DNA from 4 places in the Rhizobium sp. CFBP 8752 genome. Region 1 is predicted to be linked to each of the others. Evidence: predicted binding sites of a transcription regulator. Region 1 holds the regulator's gene; each other region holds the start of a gene.
The links. The regulator PhoB, encoded in region 1, activates phosphate uptake and scavenging genes when phosphate is short. The targets are predictions, from matches to a motif close to TGTCATNNANCTGTCAT.
Positions count from the first base shown of each region.

Region 2: IFT59_RS09785 (esterase-like activity of phytase family protein) is a predicted target of PhoB. The motif match lies at 1,753-1,769, and genes of this name have one in related genera.
Region 3: IFT59_RS10080 (esterase-like activity of phytase family protein) is a predicted target of PhoB. The motif match lies at 2,211-2,227, and genes of this name have one in related genera.
Region 4: IFT59_RS04895 (ceramide glucosyltransferase) is a predicted target of PhoB. The motif match lies at 1,910-1,926, and genes of this name have one in related genera.

Region 1 covers NZ_JACYUZ010000003.1:126,115-130,966, forward strand. The annotation lists gene IFT59_RS16550 (PACE efflux transporter) at 1-326, shown strand, start outside; gene IFT59_RS16555 (ArsR/SmtB family transcription factor) at 265-1,053, opposite strand; gene IFT59_RS16560 (DMT family transporter) at 1,178-2,092, shown strand; gene phoB (phosphate regulon transcriptional regulator PhoB) at 2,074-2,757, opposite strand; gene phoU (phosphate signaling complex protein PhoU) at 2,883-3,596, opposite strand; gene pstB (phosphate ABC transporter ATP-binding protein PstB) at 3,648-4,463, opposite strand; gene pstA (phosphate ABC transporter permease PstA) at 4,479-4,852, opposite strand, start outside.
Region 2 covers NZ_JACYUZ010000001.1:2,026,925-2,031,776, reverse strand. The annotation lists gene lon (endopeptidase La) at 1-1,159, shown strand, start outside; gene hupB (DNA-binding protein HupB) at 1,346-1,621, shown strand; gene IFT59_RS09785 (esterase-like activity of phytase family protein) at 1,813-4,002, shown strand; gene IFT59_RS09780 (metallophosphoesterase family protein) at 4,109-4,852, shown strand, end outside.
Region 3 covers NZ_JACYUZ010000001.1:2,087,498-2,092,349, forward strand. The annotation lists gene IFT59_RS10070 (MFS transporter) at 1-817, shown strand, start outside; gene rnd (ribonuclease D) at 908-2,053, shown strand; gene IFT59_RS10080 (esterase-like activity of phytase family protein) at 2,301-3,659, shown strand; gene IFT59_RS10085 (HEAT repeat domain-containing protein) at 3,804-4,852, opposite strand, start outside.
Region 4 covers NZ_JACYUZ010000001.1:1,017,124-1,021,975, forward strand. The annotation lists gene IFT59_RS04890 (formate--tetrahydrofolate ligase) at 162-1,841, shown strand; gene IFT59_RS04895 (ceramide glucosyltransferase) at 2,008-3,156, shown strand; gene IFT59_RS04900 (extensin-like domain-containing protein) at 3,173-4,456, opposite strand; gene IFT59_RS04905 (anthranilate synthase) at 4,746-4,852, shown strand, end outside.

The sequences.
Region 1 (4,852 bases):
TGGGCATTGTCGGCGTCGTGTCTGCGACGGTCGCGACCGGCTGGAACTACCTCTACAATCTGGGTTTCGACCGCTTTCTGCAGGCGCGACGGGGTACGACGCTAAAGACGCCTGCCTTGCGCATTGCTCATGCGGTGCTGTTCGAAATCGGTCTGCTGGTCGTGCTGATGCCGTTTATCGCGTGGTATCTGCAGATTACCCTTCTCCATGCGCTGACAATGGATATCGCGATCGCGCTGTTCTACGTGGTCTATGCCTATCTCTTCAATCTTGGCTACGACAAGTTGTTCCCGCTGCCGGAATGGAAGACCCAGGAAGCCGCCTGACCATCAGAGTTTCGGACGGTGCAATACGCCAGTCCGATGGAAGCCTGAATTTGTCAGCAAACCCGATCTCTCCGGCGCGCGTGATCCGCAGAGCCCGGGTTTCCTCTCGGCGGCTGATCCAGCCGACGCCAAGAGCGCGGTCCAGCAGCGCCGCACCCATTTGTCCCGCCAGATGCGGCCGTCGCTCGCTCCAATCGAGGCATGTCCGGCAGAGCGGGCGTTTCGAACGGGTCAGCTGGTCGAGATCGATCCCGAAATCACAAAAGAAACGCCGGCCTTCATCGGTGATCAGGCCGGCTCCATCGCCGAGCAGCAGATAGCCGTTGCCGGTCAGGGAGTCGGCGAGCGCGATGGCGAGACGGCCGGCCATGTGGTCGTAACAGGTGCGGACTAGCCGTAACGCCTCGTCTTTCGGGCCGACAGGATGATGGCGCTTCGGCCCATCCGCGGCGACTGCCATCAACGCGTGGATCGCGTGCGCGACTTCCGGAGAGGCAAGTCGGTAATAGCGGTGCCTGCCCTGCTTCTCGACCTCGATCAGGCGAGCCTGCGCCAGTTTGCCGAGATGGCCGCTGGTGGTCTGCGCGGTGACGCCGGCGTGGCGTGCCAGTTCGCCTGCCGTCAGCGCCTGTCCGCCCATCAGCGCGGACAGCATGTTGGCGCGCGCGACATCGCCGATCAGGCTTGCAACCTCCGCAATCGTGTTTCCTGAAACCATATTGGACATGATCCGGTTCTAGCACCGGAAAACTTTGCCGTCAGCGGTCAACGGTTCGGCCGTCGCCGAAGCATTTCTTTTCCTCTCTCCGCTAAGAGGGGCGGAGATTGCATGGATGGGGATAGGAACTGGAATGGCGGACACTAAAACAAGCATGGCAACGGATCTGTTGCTGCTCCTCACGCTCGCGACGCTTTGGGGCGCGTCCTACACGCTGATCAAAGTCGGTGTGGAGACGATTTCGCCTGTCACCTTTATTGCCGTCAGAACACTGGTCGCCGGGCTCATTCTCGCTGCGGCACTACGCCTTCGCGGATTGAAGCTGCCGACCGACCGGCAGACCTGGAAGCTTTTCACGGTTCAGGCCTGCCTCAACAGCGCGGTCCCCTTCACCCTGATTGCCTGGGCCGAACAGACGACCGATGCGGGCCTTGCCACCATTTTGAGTTCCACGACACCGATCTTCGCGTTTCTGCTGACGGCGCTGATCACGCGCCATGAAAGCGTCTCTGCGGCCAAGCTGTTTGGAGTTGCCGCAGGCATTGTCGGCATATGCCTGATCGTCGGCATTGAGGCGCTTGCCGGCTCGGGCGAGAACCTCTGGGCTCAACTCGCCATCGTGGCGGCGACGATCTGCTATGCGGCGGCTGCCATCTTCGGCAAGAATTTTAAGGGATTGGACCCGATGATGCCCGCCGCGGGATCGCTGATTGCAGGCGCGGCCATCCTCATTCCCGTGAGCCTCGTGGTCGACAGACCCTGGACGCTGACTCCCAGCACCGATTCCATGCTCGCCCTGTTGGCGCTCGCGGTATTTTCGACGGCGCTCGCCTTCGTCATCTATTTCCGGCTCGTGCAGACGCTCGGCTCCGTCGGCACGACGGCGCAGGCCTATCTGCGGGTGCCGATCGGCGTTGGCATCGGTGTCGTGTTTCTCGGCGAAACGCTTGCCTCGACAGCCTGGCTCGGCCTGGCCTGCGTGGTGGCCGGTGTCATTGCCATGACGCTGCCGGCTAGGAGACGCGGTGCTCAGGCTTCCATCGAGTAGCCGGCACCGCGGACCGTGCGGATGACGTCCTGCATGTTGGAGAAGTTGAGTGCCTTCCGCAGGCGCCCCACATGCACGTCGACGGTGCGTTCGTCGACATAGATGTCATGGCCCCAGACGCCGTCGAGCAACTGCGAGCGCGAAAAGACGCGGCTGGGCGACGCCATCAGGAATTCCAGAAGTCTAAACTCTGTCGGCCCGAGGCGAACTTCGCGGCTCTTGCGGTGAACGCGATGGGTTTCGCGATCGAGTTCGATATCGCCGCATTTGAGGACGCTCGAAAGGACCTCCGGTCGGGCACGGCGCAGCATCGCCTTGACGCGGGCCATCAGTTCCGGCGTCGAGAAAGGCTTGACCACATAGTCGTCTGCGCCGGTGGCAAGCCCGCGAACGCGCTCGCTTTCTTCGCCGCGCGCCGTCAGCATGATGATCGGCAGGCGTTCCGTCTCCGGCCGCATACGCAGGCGACGGCAGAGTTCGATGCCTGAAACGCCCGGCAGCATCCAGTCGAGAATGAGAAGATCCGGAACGCGCTCCTGAAGCCTGATTTCCGCTTCGTCACCGCGAAGCACGGTATCGACCTCGTAACCCTCGGCCTCCAGGTTATACCGAAGGAGGACGCTGAGGGCCTCTTCGTCTTCCACGACTGCGATCTTCGGCTGCATTCCGACTTGCTCCGTCACTCGTCCCGAACTGCACTTAGATCCGCCAGATCCGCTCGCGCTGCTTCAGGTCATTGGTTTTGGCAGTTATCGTCCCGAAACCGGCAGGCGATTTCGGGAGAGCTGCATCATGTCCCGGCGGAGCCGAGCATGTTGGACGTATCGTCCTTCGGACGTTCGCCCTCCGGCTGTGCGCCGGTCGCGATGTAGTAGATGGTCTCGGCGATATTGGTCGCGTGGTCGCCGATGCGCTCGATGTTCTTGGCGCAGAACAGGAGATGGGTGCAGGTGGTGATGTTGCGCGGATCCTCCATCATGTAGGTGAGGAGTTCGCGGAACAGCGAGGTGTACATCGCGTCAATCTCTTCATCGCGCTGGCGGATGATTTCGGCTTTTTCCGCGGAGCGGTTGGCGAAGACATCAAGAACGTCCTTGAGCTGCACCAGCGCCAGTTCGGAAAGATGCTCCAGACCACGGGCGAGCTTGCGCGGGACGCCTGTTCCCTGCACGGCGAGCACGCGCTTGGCGGTGTTCTTACCAAGGTCGCCGACGCGTTCCAGGTCAGCTGCAATGCGCAGCGTGCCGATGATTTCGCGAAGGTCGGCCGCCATCGGCTGGCGCTTGGCGATGGTGACGATCGCCTTGTCCTGGATATCGCGCTCGGCATGGTCGAGAATGACGTCGTCCGAGATGACCTTCTGGGCCAGCGCCGAGTCGGAGTTGACGAGCGCACGCACGGCGTCACCGCACATCTGCTCCGCCAGGCCGCCCATTTCGGAGATCCGGCGGTTCAGGTATTTCAGTTCCTCGTCATAGGCCGAGAGAATATGGGTCGAAACCATGTGTCTGATCCTTGATGTCTGCAGTTGCGGCTGACGGGCTCTGCGCCCGCATCAGCCGAAGCGGCCCATGATGTAATCCTGGGTGCGCTGGTCATCCGGATTGGTGAACATCTTGTCGGTATCGTTTTCCTCGACCAGGTGGCCGAGATGGAACATTGCCGTGCGCTGTGAAACGCGGGCCGCCTGCTGCATCGAGTGGGTGACGATCACGATCGTGTAGTTGGCGCGCAGTTCGTGGATCAGTTCCTCGACCTTGGCCGTGGCGATGGGGTCGAGTGCCGAGCACGGCTCGTCCATCAGAATGACTTCAGGCGAAACGGCGATCGCACGGGCGATGCAAAGGCGCTGCTGCTGACCGCCGGAAAGGCCGGTACCGCCTTCATGCAGGCGATCCTTGACTTCTGCCCAGAGGCCGGCGCGCTGCAGGCTTGCCTCGACGATCGCGTCCATTTCCGTCTTGCCGCGGGCAAGACCGTGGATGCGGGGACCGTAGGCAATGTTCTCGTAGATCGACTTCGGGAACGGGTTCGGCTTTTGGAACACCATGCCGACCCGGGCACGCAGCTCCACGACGTCGATTTCCTTGTCGTAGATATCGTCGCCGTCGAGCGTGATCTTGCCGGTGACGCGGCAACCCTCGATCGTGTCGTTCATGCGGTTCATCGTGCGCAGGAAGGTGGACTTGCCGCAGCCAGACGGACCGATCAAAGCAGTGACGGTATTTTGGCGGACATTCAGGTTCACGTCATAAAGAGCGCGCTTGTCACCGTAATAAACGGAGACATCCTTGCCGATCATCTTATATGCAACGTCGTTCATTTTCTTGTCCAGCGCCTTCTCAACTGCAGCTTCTGACATCATGTTCATTGCTTCCCCCTTCCTCTACCAACGCCGTTCGAAGCGGCGTCGCAAGAGAATTGCGCCAACATTCATCAAGATCAGGAACAGGAGCAGGATCATGATCGCTCCCGAGGTTCGTTCAACGAAGGCGCGTTCCGCCTCGTTAGCCCACATGTAGATCTGTACCGGCAGCGCTGTCGACGGATCCATCGGCGTGGTCGGATAGTTCGCCACGAAGGCGACCATGCCGATCAAGAGGAGCGGCGCGGTTTCGCCAAGGGCGTGCGCGAGGCCGATGATCGTACCGGTCAGGATACCGGGCATGGCAAGCGGCAGGACATGGTGGAAGATGGTCTGCATCTTCGAGGCACCGAGCCCGAGCGCTGCAGCACGGATCGACGGTGGCACTGCTTTCA
Region 2 (4,852 bases), on a different contig from region 1:
GCTCTTCCTGCTCGACGAAATCGACAAGATGGGCTCGGACTTCCGCGGAGATCCGTCGTCGGCCCTGCTCGAAGTGCTCGATCCGGCGCAGAACTCGACCTTCATGGACCACTACCTCGAGGTCGAATACGATCTGTCCGACGTGATGTTCATCACCACGGCGAACACGCTGAACATCCCAGGTCCCCTGATGGACCGCATGGAAGTGATCCGCATCGCCGGGTACACCGAGGATGAGAAGCGCGAGATTGCAAAGCGTCACCTTCTGCCGAAGGCTATCCGGGACCATGCGCTGCAGCCGAAGGAATTCTCGGTGTCGGACGATGCCCTGATGGCGATCAGCCAGCAGTACACGCGTGAAGCCGGCGTTCGCTCCTTCGAGCGCGAGCTGATGAAGCTCGCCCGCAAGGCCGTGACCGAGATCATCAAGGGCAAGACGAAGTCGGTTGCGGTTACCGCTGCCAACATCTCGGATTACCTTGGCGTTCCGCGTTTCCGTCACGGCGAAGCCGAAGGTGAGGATCAGGTCGGCGTCGTCACGGGTCTTGCCTGGACAGAAGTCGGCGGTGAGCTTCTCACCATCGAAGGCGTCATGATGCCGGGCAAGGGTCGCATGACCGTCACCGGCAACCTCAAGGACGTGATGAAGGAATCGATTTCGGCTGCGGCATCCTATGTCCGCTCCCGTGCCGTCGATTTCGGCATCGAGCCGCCGCGCTTCGACAAGTCGGATATCCACGTGCACGTGCCGGAAGGTGCGACGCCGAAGGACGGTCCGTCGGCCGGTGTCGGCATGGCAACCGCGATCGTTTCGATCATGACCGGCATTCCTGTTCGCAAGGATGTCGCCATGACCGGCGAAATCACGTTGCGCGGCCGGGTGCTGCCGATCGGTGGTCTCAAGGAAAAACTCCTTGCGGCTCTGCGCGGCAACATCAAGGTTGTGCTGATCCCGGAAGAGAACGCGAAGGACCTCGCGGACATTCCGGACAACGTGAAAAACGGCATGGAGATCATCCCGGTGTCGCGTATGGGCGAGGTGATCAAGCACGCTTTGGTTCGTCTTCCCGAACCGATCGAGTGGGATGGCACGGTGGAGACACCGGTCATAGCGACAGTTGACGGTGCCGACGACTCGTCGACAACGATCGCTCACTAAGCGGTGCCTTGAAGCCGCCATGAACTGATAAAAAAGCCGGCGAAAGCCGGCTTTTTTTGTGAAAAATGCCCAAGACCCCTTGTTTTTCAGGCTTTTTCGGAGCCTTTGGGTTGCCAAGTGCCGACGCAAAACTATTGTCGGCGCCGACCAAATGAGTCGTTCCAAAACCGTTGAAAGGGTGGAAATATGAACAAGACCGAACTGGTGTCCGCAGTGGCCGAAAAAGCCGGCCTCTCCAAGGCTGATGCCGCCTCTGCAGTCGATGCCGTTTTCGAGACTGTCCAGGCCGAACTGAAGAATGGTGGCGACATCCGCCTCGCTGGCTTCGGCAGCTTCTCCGTTTCGCGTCGCGAAGCATCCAAGGGCCGCAACCCGTCCACGGGCGCTGAAGTCGATATCCCGGCTCGCAACGTTCCGAAGTTCTCGGCCGGCAAGGGTCTCAAGGAAGCTGTTAACAGCTGATCGAAAGCATCTGGCGGCCTGCCGCCGGGATGCAAAGCGTTGAGAAGGCCCGGTGAAAACCGGGCCTTTTTCGTTGAACAGAAAGCGTGTTCGAGCCTTATCCGCAGGTCCGTTCTTTCTGCGTCCAAAAGTGTCATCCGCCTGTCATGACAGTGCAGCACAAGCCGAGTGTAGTTTCACGGAGGCTTCCCATGACATTCTCGACACGCGCCGCTTTGACCGCGCTCCTCCTCGGCTCCGTTGCAGCTCCTGCCGGCGCCGAGCAAGTCTTCAACCGCATTGCATCCTTCCCGGTCGCCCAGAACCTGCCCAAGGGCGAGGACAAGGCGACCTCGTCGGAAATTATCACGGCCACCGCCGACGGCAACACACTCATCTATTCCGATGCGCCTGGCGGCACGATCGGCTTTATCGACATCACCGACGCGAAGGCCCCTAAGGCAGGCGGATCGGTCAAGATCGACGGCGAGCCGAACTCGGTCGCCGCAATCGGTGCGAAGGTTCTCGTCACCATCGATCGGACCAAGGACCTCACCAAGCCCGCAGGCCAGCTCGGGGTGGTCGATATCGCCTCCCGGAAACTCGAGGCCACCTGCGATCTCGGCGGCCAGCCGGACTCGGTTGTCATCTCGCCGGATGGCACGTTTGCGGCCATTGCCATCGAGAACCAGCGCGACGAAAAGCTAAACGACGGCGCTCTGCCACAGCTGCCGGCCGGCGAATTGCAGATTGTCACCCTGAACAACGGCGTGCCCGTCTGCGACAGCATCCGTCACGTCGACCTGACGGGACTGTCTACCGTCGCCCCTGAGGATCCCGAGCCGGAATTCGTCAACATCAACGCCAACGGCGAAATCGTCGTGACGCTGCAGGAAAACAATCACATCGTCATCGTCGACAGCAAGACCGCAAAGGTCACCGCCCATTTCACGGCCGGCACGGTTGATCTCGATGGCGTTGACACCAAGACCGACGGCGCACTGACCTTCTCCAGCAAGCTCACGGCCATTCCCCGCGAACCGGATGCGGTGAAGTGGCTCGGTACCGATCGTTTCGTTGTCGCCAACGAAGGTGACTACAAGGGCGGGTCGCGCGGCTTCACCATTTTCGACCGCACCGGCAAGGTTCTCTATGACGCCGGCACGTCGCTCGAATATGCCGTAGCCCGCGTCGGTCACTTCCCGGAAAAACGTGCCAAGAACAAGGGCATCGAGCCGGAAGGCCTGGAAGCTGCGACCTTCAACGGTCAGAAGTATTTCTTTGTCCTGTCGGAACGCGGTTCGATGATCGCGGTCTACAAGGATACCGGTGCGGAGCCGGAACTGGTGCAGCTTCTGCCATCCGGCATCTCGCCTGAAGGTGCTGTCGCCATTCCCGGCCGCAACCTGCTTGCCTCCGCCAACGAAGCCGATCTCGGCGAAGACGGCGGTGCCCGCTCGCATGTCATGATCTACGAGCTTAGCGAAGGCGAAAAGGCCTATCCGATGCTGGTCTCCAAGGATATCGACGGCAAGCCGCTCGGCTGGGGTGCCATGTCGGGCCTCGTCGGGGATGCGGAAAAGGACGGCATTCTCTATGCAGTCAGCGATAGCGTCTATGCCATGCAGCCCTCGATCTTCACCATCGACGCCACCAAGAAGCCGGCGGAAATCACCAGCGTGGTGCGTGTGACCCGCAACGGTCAGCCGGCCCAGAAGCTCGATATCGAAGGTATCGCGCTCGACGGCAAGGGCGGCTTCTGGCTCGCTTCCGAAGGCGACAGTGCCAAGTTCGTCGGTCACGGCATCTACAACGTCAGCGCCAAGGGTGAGATCAAGTCCGAGATCGCGCTGCCGGCAGAACTTCTGGCAGGTGAAACCCGCTTCGGTCTCGAAGGCATCACCACAACGGGTTCGGGCGACGACCTGACACTCTGGATGGCAATCCAGCGCGAATGGAAGGACGATCCGAAGGGCCAGGTGAAGCTTCTGTCCTACAAGCCGAAGTCCAAGGAATGGGCCGCCGTTCGCTACCCGCTCGAAAAGACCGAAAAAGGCTGGGTCGGCCTGTCGGAAATCACCGCCCGCGGTGACTACCTCTACATCATCGAGCGCGACAACCTGATCGGCGACAACGCAAAGCTCAAGAAGCTCTACCGTGTGGCAATCGCCGATCTGAAGCCCGCAAAGCTTGGCGGAGAGCTGCCGCTCGTCACCAAGCAGGAAGTTCACGACTTCCTCTCCGACCTCAAGAACGCTACCAACGGCTATGTGGTCGACAAGCTCGAAGGTTTCGCCTTCGACAAGTCGGGCAAGGCCTTCGCCATCACCGACAATGACGGCGTCGACGACAGTTCCGGCGAAACGCTGTTCTTCCCGGTTGAGATCAAGGCGACCAACTAAACCGTTCATCAACAGGAAAAGGCCGGGTGTTTCCGCACCCGGCCTTTTTTATTGCCGATGCGTGACTTAAGTCTGTCGTTCCTGATGTGTTCCAGCAGCCGAGTCGATGACCTCATTCCGCTTCATCCATGCCGCCGATCTGCATCTAGGCAGTCCCTTTCAGGGGCTGGCGCTGAAGGATGCCGAGCTTGCCGATATCTTCATCGAGGCAAGCCGCAAGGCGTTCTCGGGCTTGGTGGACGAGGCGGTGGAGCGCAAGGTCGACTTCTTTATCGTTGCGGGCGATGTCTACGACGGCGACTGGAAAGACAACAAGATCGGCCTGTTCTTCAACCGCGAAATTGCCCGGCTGGAACGCGCCGGCATTCCGGTCTTTCTTCTGAAGGGCAATCACGACGCCGAAAGCGTCATCACCAAGACAATTACGCTGCCGAAGAATGTCAGCGAATTCCCGACCGCAAAGCCCGGAACGTTCAAGCTGGATCACCTGAAGGTTGCGCTGCACGGCCAGGGTTTTGCCGAGCGCTCCGCCAACGAAAACCTGGCGCTTGCCTATCCGAAGCCGGAACCGGGCTGGTTCAACATTGGCGTGCTGCACACCTCGCTGACCGGCCGCGAGCCGCACGCAGCCTACGCGCCCTGTTCCGTCGAAGACCTGCGATCGCGTGGCTACGATTACTGGGCGCTCGGCCATGTCCACGATTTCGAAATCGTTGCCGAAGACCCGCTGGTCGTGTTCCCCGGCAACCTTCAGGGGCGGTCGATCCGCGAGCAGGGGGCAAAGGGCGCCGTGCTCGTGACCGTCGAGGACGGACGCATCGCCTATGAGCGTATCGTGACCGACAGCGCA
Region 3 (4,852 bases), on a different contig from region 1:
CTTCGGGATCGACGGGCCTGTCATCTTCAACATCATCGCCATCGCGCTGACGCTGTCGCTTGTGCCGATATCCATCGCCGACAAGTCGGGGCCGACGCCACCGGCCTCCATCTCATTCGATCTGAGAACCGTGTGGCGCATTTCGCCGCTCGCTGTGGTCGGCGTCGTGGCGGTCGGTCTGTCGATGGCGGCCTTTCGCAATATCGGGCCGATCTACGCCAAGGAGATCGGCATGAGCATCACGTCGATCGCGACCTTCATGAGTGCCGGCATCATCGGCGGCGTGGTGCTGCAATATCCGCTCGGCGTCTATTCGGACAAGCTCGACCGGCGGCGCGTCATCCTGTGGACGACGATCGGGTCCGTCATCACCGGCGCCTATCTGTCGTTCGGCGCGGGCAGCAACGAGACGGCCAATATCATCAGCGTCTTCCTGTTCGGCGCCTTTTCGATGCCGCTCTATTCGCTCTGCTCGGCGCATGGCAACGACCACGCCAAGCCCGGCGAACACGCAGTGATCGCGGCAGGATTGCTGTTCTTCTGGTCGGTCGGCGCCACGTTCGGACCGCTGCTTGCCGCAGCACTGCTGGAATTCTATGGCCCGCGCGCATTCTTCCTCTACACGTCCTTCATCTTCGCCGGGTTCGCGATCTACACGCTGCGCCGGATGCAGGTGCGGGCACCGGTGCCGCCGCAGCAGCGGAGTTCGCGCTTCCGGGCCCTCCTGCGCACGTCGGCCTATTTCAACCGGCTTGCAGACCCTGCGGACCGTGGTGGCGACAAGGACAGGGACGCTGACGGCAACAACAGGAAATAGCCGGCTGCTGCGGGGAAAGGCTGGCCGTTTGTCTTGACATCTGCGGCGGGAAGGGAAAGGAAGGTTGACCACCTGCACGTGAATGAGACGATGATCGAAACAACAATTGCCCTTCAGGAAGCCTGCGAAAAGCTGGCTCAGTCAGACTTCATCACCATCGATACGGAGTTCTTGAGAGAGACGACCTTCTGGCCGGAACTCTGCCTGATCCAGATGGCAAGCCCGACAGTCGAAGTTCTCGTCGATCCGCTGGCAAAAGGGCTCGACCTCAAGCCCTTCTTCGAGCTGATGGCGAATACGGCGGTGACCAAGGTGTTTCACGCCGCGCGCCAGGATATCGAGATCATCCATCATCTCGGCAATCTCGTGCCGCATCCGATCTTCGATACGCAGGTCGCCGCCATGGTCTGCGGCTTCGGCGACAGCGTCTCCTACGACCAGCTGGTCAACCGCATCAAGGGCGTGCAGATCGACAAGTCGTCGCGCTTTACCGACTGGAGCCGCCGGCCGCTGTCGGAAAAGCAGCTCGACTATGCGCTGGCCGACGTCACCCATCTGCGCGACGTTTATCTGTCTCTGAAAGAACAGCTGGAACGTGAAGGCCGTGCCCTCTGGCTGACGGAGGAAATGGCGGTTCTCGAGAGCGCGTCGACCTATGACCTGCATCCCGACGATGCCTGGCTTCGTCTGAAGTCGCGTCTGCGGAAGCCGAGCGAGTTGGCAATCCTGAAATTCGTCGCCGCATGGCGCGAACGTGAGGCGCGCAGCCGCAACGTACCGCGCTCGCGCGTGCTCAAGGACGACGCGATTTACGAGATTGCCCAGCAGCAGCCGAAGGATACCGAAGCGCTCGGACGTCTGCGCACCGTGCCGAAAGGCTGGGAGCGCTCGTCCTCGGGCGCCGCAATCGTCGAGGCTGTCAATACGGCGCTGGCGCTGCCGAAGACCGAGATGCCGCATGCGCCGAAGCATGTTCACCTGCCGGAAGGCACGGGCGCTGCCGTCGAACTCTTGAAGGTTCTGCTGAAGCTCATTTCCGACAAGCAGGGCGTTGCCGCCAAGGTGCTTGCCAATACCGACGATCTGGAAAAGATTGCTGCCGAAGGCGAGTTGGCCGAAGTGGCCGCCCTTTCCGGCTGGCGTCGCGAACTGTTCGGCGACACGGCGCTCAAGCTGATCCAAGGCGGCGTGGCGCTGCGCTTCGTCAACAAGAAGGTCGAGGCGGTCGAGCTGTAAGGCTCGTCCTCACCGTCTCCAAGCACAAAAGGGATCGGCCACCGGAGATCGTGGTGCGATCCCTTTTCGCTTTAATCCCAGCCATTTCCTGCGTTTCTGCCCTGCTCAGCGATGCTGCTGATGGGTGCTTTAGCGTGTCAAGAAACAGACGTAAAACCTTCATCCAAGCGTCAAGCGATCATCACCTCACCGTCATGCGTGCCGCCTATCGACGTCGCGTGTTCTTCTCAATCGAACAGGTGATTTGATGACCAAGACCTTTTTAGCCTCCGTCTTCGTAAGTGCCCTCCTCGCCGGCACGGCATTGGCCGACGACCGCGAATTTCCGGCAAAGCTCACAGGCCAGGCAATCCTGCCAGCCAATACGGTAGCCGCTTCCCCATCCGATGTTCCTGAATTTCTCAAGACATCTGGCAAGTTCACGACGCCAGACCGCAAGCGTACGGAAAAGCTTGGCTCGATCGACGGCAAGGACGGTGTTCGCGTCACCGACGTCAAGCTGCCGTTCAACGGTCAGCCGATCCAGGGCTTTTCCGGGATCAAGGCCATGGCCGACGGCACGTTCTGGACGCTGTCCGACAACGGCTTCGGCTCGAAGGCCAATTCCTCCGACGCGATGCTGTTCCTGCACCAGGTGAAGTTCGACTGGGCGACCAACAAGGTCGATGTCGTCAAGAACATCTTCCTGTCTGACCCTAACAAGATCGCCCCCTTCCCGATCGCCATGGAAGGCAGCGACAAGCGCTACCTAACCGGCGCCGATTTCGACATCGAATCGATCCAGCCGGTCGCAGACGGTTTTTGGCTCGGCGAGGAATTCGGGCCTTACCTCATCAAGGTCGACATGCTCGGCCAGCTGACTGACGTCGTTGCCACCACCGTCGACGGCAAGAAAGTCACCTCGCCCGATAACCCGACGCTGTCCATGCCGGCCAACCCCGCCGCCAAGATGCCGGTCTTCAACCTGAAGCGTTCGGGTGGCTATGAAGGCATGGCACTATCGAAGGATGGGCAGAAGCTGTACGGCCTGCTGGAAGGCCCGCTCTTCCTCGACGACGGCAAGGTCGAACAGGCCGATGGCCGCACCGCGCTGCGCGTCATCGAATTCGACATCGCTTCGAAAAGCTGGACCGGTCGTTCCTGGCTCTATCCGCTGTCTGAAAAGGGTGTCGCGATCGGCGATTTCAACATGCTGGACGCCACGACCGCACTCGTCATCGAACGCGACAACGGCGCCGGCACCAAGGACAAGGCCTGCACCGATCCGAAGCAGCCGAAGCCGGATTGCTTCGATGCACCGGCCGAGTTGAAGCGCGTCTACAAGATCGAGATGACCGACGCCAATGTCGGCGCTGCCGTCCGCAAGATCGGCTATATCGACCTTCTGAACATCAAGGACCCCGACAACAAGAAGAAGGCTGGCTCGAAGGACGGCATCTACGACATGCCGTTCGTGACGATCGAGAATGTCGACCAGATCGACGCGACACACCTGATCATCGGCAATGACAACAACCTGCCCTTCTCGGCCGGTCGCGCCGTCAACAAGGCTGACGACAACGAGTTCAGCCTGATCGAAGCCGCCGAGTTCCTCAACGCGAAGTAAAGCAGTGAGGCGGTAATCGGCAGGCCTCTAGAGCCCGGACATCACCACGACGAAACCGAAAAGGGTATCTGCATCGGCAGGTACCCTTTTCGACTCCATGACACTTCGAACCTGGACGTATTAAAGCTCAGGTATCGCCCGGATCTACCATTTCAGGACGTCGTTAAGCGATGATGGCGCTTTCAAGCTTCTGTTCAAGTTCGTCGAAGGATCATTGAGCTGACGGACGATGTCGCTCTTTTGCGACGAGGAAAGATTGCTCCCCGACTGCCGCAGGATCAGGATCTGGTTATTGGCCACACCCTGATCTGTCGTATCCTTGGCAGCGTTTACGCTCAGCTCCACGGCCCGCGGATCCTGCAGGCGGTACAGAAAATCTGCTGCCTGGTAGCGAATGGTCTTGTCCGGATCTGCGGCCGCCTGGATCAGCAACGGAAAATCCTCAGCGGCCAACTTTTGCGACAGAGACGACGCCAGATTGGGGTCGGAGCGGATCATTTCTGCCAGGGCATAGACCACGCCGAGCTTGACGCGGTAATCGTCCGGCGATGCGTGCAGCGCAGACAGCATCATGGGCACTGCGACAACTCCGGCAGAGACCAGAAAGTCGCGGGAATTGCGCCTCAGGAACGTATCGTCGTTCCGCAGGCCGGCAAGCGCCTTCTGAATTTGGTCGACCGATGCTTCCGGCCGAACCGCCGCCTGAGCGAACGCGCTCAGATCCCACCATGCACCCGTCGTGCTGCCGCTAACCTCCGCTGTCGGCCCAGGTGAAAGCGTATCCAGTTCGGACAGGAGAACCAGCGAGCCGTTCTTGACCTTCCGCGCATTGTAGTCGAAGCGCCACTGGACCGGCCGGCCTTCGGCGAAAATTGCCCGGATTTTCTGGGCATCGCCGATAAGCTCGAAATACTCTTTGCCAGCTTCCTTTTCGATTGTATCGACCTGCATCCGCATCTGCGTGCTTTGCAGCGATGTACCGAGGCCAAGAAACTTGATCCGTCGGACCATGGCATCCTTGTAGATGTAGAGCGGCTCGTCATCGATTATGCGGATATCGGCGACATGCGAGAAGTCGCCGCTGATCTCGCCTTTAAACAGCGCCGGCGTGCCAGGCGGCGTAAATTGCTGGAGCATCAGAAACAGAACGACTGCCATGGCGCCGGCCCCGGTCACCGACCAGCCGGCCCAGT
Region 4 (4,852 bases), on a different contig from region 1:
GGATCAGAGATATATAAGATTGCATCGAATTAAATTGCAACTTTGGTGTGTGGATGAGCGCGTTGTAGTGTGCATAATCAGGGCGCTGTTCCCGTTCCGGGCTTGTCGTGGGGAAGCGGCTGTGGCCATGGTTCACGCAAACCAACAAGCGAGAGACAAGCATGGCCCCCGTTCCATCCGACATCGAGATCGCCCGCGCGGCAAAAAAGAAACCGATCGCGGACATTGGCGCGGCGCTTGGCATCTCTCCCGAGGCGTTGGTGCCCTACGGCCATGACAAGGCGAAGATCGGGGCCGATTTCATCGGCTCGCTCCAGGGCCGCCCCGATGGCAAGCTGATCCTCGTGACGGCGATCAATCCGACGCCTGCCGGCGAGGGCAAGACGACGACCACGGTAGGCCTCGGCGACGGGCTGAACCGGATCGGCAAGAAGGCCGTGATCTGCGTGCGCGAGCCGTCGCTCGGCCCCTGTTTCGGCGTCAAGGGCGGGGCTGCCGGCGGCGGCTATGCGCAGGTCGTGCCGATGGAAGACATCAACCTGCATTTCACCGGTGACTTCCACGCCATTACCTCTGCGCACAATCTCCTGTCGGCGATGATCGACAACCATGTCTACTGGGGCAACGCGCTCGACATCGACACGCGCCGCATCACCTGGCGGCGGGTGATGGACATGAACGACCGGGCGCTGCGCCAGACCGTGACCTCGCTCGGCGGCGTGTCGAACGGGTTTGCCCGCGAAAGCGGCTTCGACATTACCGTCGCATCCGAAGTGATGGCGATCCTCTGTCTGGCGCAGGATCTGGCCGACCTCGAAAAGCGGCTCGGCGATATCGTCATCGGCTACCGGTTCGACCGCTCGCCGGTCTATGCCAGAGACATCAAGGCCGACAAGGCGATGGCGGTGCTTCTGAAGGACGCGATGCAGCCGAACCTGGTGCAGACGCTGGAAAACAATCCGGCGCTGGTGCATGGCGGGCCGTTCGCCAACATCGCCCATGGCTGCAACTCCGTGATCGCGACGAAGACGGCGCTGAAGCTTGGCGACTATGTGGTGACCGAAGCGGGTTTCGGAGCGGATCTGGGTGCCGAAAAGTTCTTCGACATCAAGTGCCGCAAGGCGGGGCTGAAGCCCGATGCGGCCGTGATCGTCGCGACCATCCGGGCGCTGAAGATGAATGGCGGCGTGAAGAAGGACGATCTCGGAGCCGAAAATGTCGAGGCGCTGACGCGCGGCTGTTCGAACCTTGGGCGTCACATCGCAAACGTGCGCAAGTTCGGTGTGCCGGTCGTGGTCGCGATCAATCACTTCATCTCGGATACCGATGCGGAAGTGGCGGCGATCAAGGACTACGTCTCGCATCACGGCGCCGAGGCGATCCTTTGCCGTCACTGGGCGGAAGGTTCGGCCGGGATCGAGGAACTGTCCTACAAGGTGGTGGAACTGGCCGAAAGCGGTGCCGCCGCCTTCAAGCCGATCTATCCTGACGACATGCCGCTGATGGAAAAGATCGAGGCGGTCGCCACCAAGATCTATCATGCCGGCGAGGTGACGGCGGAAAAGCCGGTGCGCGATCAGCTGAAGGCCTGGGAAAGTGCTGGCTACGGCCATCTGCCGGTCTGCATCGCCAAGACGCAGTATTCGTTCTCCACCGACCCCAACCTGCGCGGTGCTCCGGAAGGGCATGTGGTGCATGTGCGCGAAGTGCGACTGTCGGCCGGCGCCGGCTTTATCGTGGCGATCACCGGCGAGATCATGACCATGCCGGGTCTTCCCAGCGCGCCGTCGGCCGAGCGGATCCATCTCAACGCGGATGGGCTGATCGAGGGGCTGTTCTAAGCAGGGAGGCTGCTCAGCGGGTTTTCTCCGGATCGTCTTGGCCTCTCGCCTTCGCGGGTGAGGGGCAACGTCATGCGTCTGTCACACCGAAATGGTCTGCTTGCCCTTACTCTTCAGGCACTGGCGGTGACCCGACGATTCGGGGCCGGCCATCGGGAACATCAGGATGGATCTTGTTCTTGCGACACTCGCCATCGCCCTTCTGGCGATCAATCTCTTCAGCATCGCGGTTGCCGGCCTGCGGCTTTCGCATCGGGACAAAGCGAGTGACAAGCCGGCGGTGATCAAGCCGGACGGTGTATCGATCGTCATTCCGGTGCGCGGCATCGAGGCCTATTCCAGCCTGACGCTCGCGCATGCATTCAAGCTCGAGTGGCCGGATTACGAGCTGATCTTCTGCGTGCAGGACGAGGGTGATCCGATCATCGCCGAGATCCGCTCGGCGATTGCCGCGCATCCGGCGGTGCCGGCGCGGCTGCTGATCGGCGATGACCGGATCAGCGCCAATCCCAAGCTCAACAACTGCGCCAAGGGCTGGCATGCGGCACGACACGAGTGGGTGGTGCTTGCCGATTCCAACGTGTTGATGCCCAAGGACTATATTCAGAACCTCGTCTCCGGTTGGCGGGCCGATACCGGGCTCGTATGCTCGACGCCGATCGGATCGCGTCCGGACGGGTTCTGGGCGGAAGTGGAATGCGCTTTCCTGAATACGCTGCAGGCGCGCTGGCAATATGTGGGCGAGGCGCTGGGGCTCGGCTTTGCGCAGGGCAAGAGCATGCTGTGGCACAAGCCGTTTCTGGATGCTGCCGGCGGCATCCAGGCGCTGGCGGCCGAGATTGCCGAGGACGCGGCGTCGACCAAGCTCGTCAACCGGCGTGGCAAGAAAGTGCATCTGGTCTCGGCGCCGTTCGAGCAGCCGCTCGGGCGCCGAGGGCTGGAGGAAATCTGGTCACGCCAGACGCGTTGGGCCCGGCTGCGGCGGGTGACGTTTCCGCTGTTCTTCACACCGGAGATTCTGCTTGGAGCGCTGCCGCCTCTGGCGCTTGGGCTGATCGCTGCCGTCCTGCTGGATCTCAATTCGGCAGCGGTGGCCGCAACGGTGTTTGCCGCAACCTACCTGCCGGAACTGGCCCTTGCGCGGGCCAAGGGCTGGCGGCTGTCGATCCTGTCGCTGCCGGCGATGATGGTGCGCGACGTGATGCTGCCGGCAATCTGGATCAGGAGCTGGCTTTCCGGATCGTTCGAATGGCGCGGCAATGCCATGACGATCGGCACCCAGGAAAGCCGGCTGACCGGCTCCTCGCCGGCCTGACCCTGGCCCTCAACGGCTACTCGCAGATGCGGTAGCCGCCATCCCTGTCGATGATATCCAGGTGAAGGTGATCCTCGTGCGCAGCATCGCTGCCGGGTGCGAGGACCGTCGTGAAATGCAGGCAGGCGCCGGCGGTGGCGGTCATCTGGAAGGCACCCTCCAGCGTATGATCGTCCTCCCGGCGCTTCATCACGACCTTCTCGCCATTGTCGAGCTTGAAGGCGGCGACATCGAAGGCGTTGCCGCGACCGTGCTCGGAGATCTTGCCGGTCGAGGCGCTGTTTCTGAGGCGGCACTGGTAGGTGGAGCCGGGAACGAGGCCGGTAATCTTGCGGCCTGGCATGGCGATGTTGAGCGCTGGCTGCACCGTATCCTTGAGCCAGTGGGCCATTGTCAGCGCCGTCTTGCAGCGCATGGTGGCGCCGCCGAGATCGACGCCGGGTAGAACCTGCGCCACCTCGATCGGCTGCTTGATGCCGCAGCCATTGCCGTCGTCGATCGGTTTGACGGATTCAAACTTGGCGCCGATGGCACCGAGGTCTGCAAGGCAGGCTTTCAGTTCTGCGGCGTCTTCCTCGACGAGAGGCGGAGGCGGCGGCGGGGTCTCGGCCTGTTCCTGCTTTTCGTCCGCAGGCTTATCGGCCGGAGTTTTGTCATCAGCAGCCTTGTCCTGCGGTGCCTTGTCGTCTAGCTTGGCAGTGTCCGGTTTGGCAGGATCAGTCTTGCCGTCGTCGCTCGCTGCAGCGGGCTTTTGCTCTGCTGGTTCTTCCGGCTTGGGAGTGGGGGTGGGTATGGTTTCTTCCGGAGCTTTACCGGTCTGTTCCGGGCTCTGGGTCTGTTCGGGAGCCGGGACGGGTGGCTCTGCGGGGCGCTCTGCCGGCTTCTCCGCAGGGGTTTCGGGCGGGTTCTCGGGCGTTGCTTCGACGGGCTTTGCGGCGACCTCAGGTGTAGCAGCGGCTGTTGCCGCGGTTGCCTCGGGCACGGGTTCACCACCCGGCTTTGCCATGGGAAGCGGAACGATAGCGAGGGCGGGGGCGGCGGGGATCGCGGCTCGGCTCTGGTTCTGGGCACCCTGTGCGGGGCGGGTCGACTGGTTTTTGCCGGACGAGGATTTGCGCGTAGACTGTTTGCGGGTGCGTCCGGCATCGCGCATGAACTGGTCGATGATGTTGATTTCGACAACGTTCGGCGTCGAGCCTTGCGGTGCTGGGCGGGCGGGCAGAGGCGCTGCACCCAGTGTCAGTGGTGCGCTCATTGCCAGCGAAGTGCTTAAAGCGAGAAGGCATAGAGTATGCTTCATCCTTCGGTCGTCCTTTCCCATGTTTCCGAGACGCAACGCGGATGACCCTGTTTTGGTCGCATTGTGGCCAAATAAATCCACTTGCGCGTTTGCCGGCGCCGCGCTAACAATTCGCTCCATGATGATTTCGATGGGCAACAACGGTAACTGGTGGTGGGCACGCTGACGCGGCCTTGACCAGTCATGTCCATCGACAAGACTATGACCAAGCCGCCCGATTACCGAGGCGGCTTTTTTATTGGCCGCTCCTGAGACCCGGGCAGATCAACAGGGATTTCAAGAGGCAGACATGGCGACGATCATTCACGACGACGGGTCCGAGACCTACGAGACCAAGGGCGGAATCAGCGTCAGCCGCGCCCGCAGGCCGGCCGAATATGCTACCGCGATCTCGTC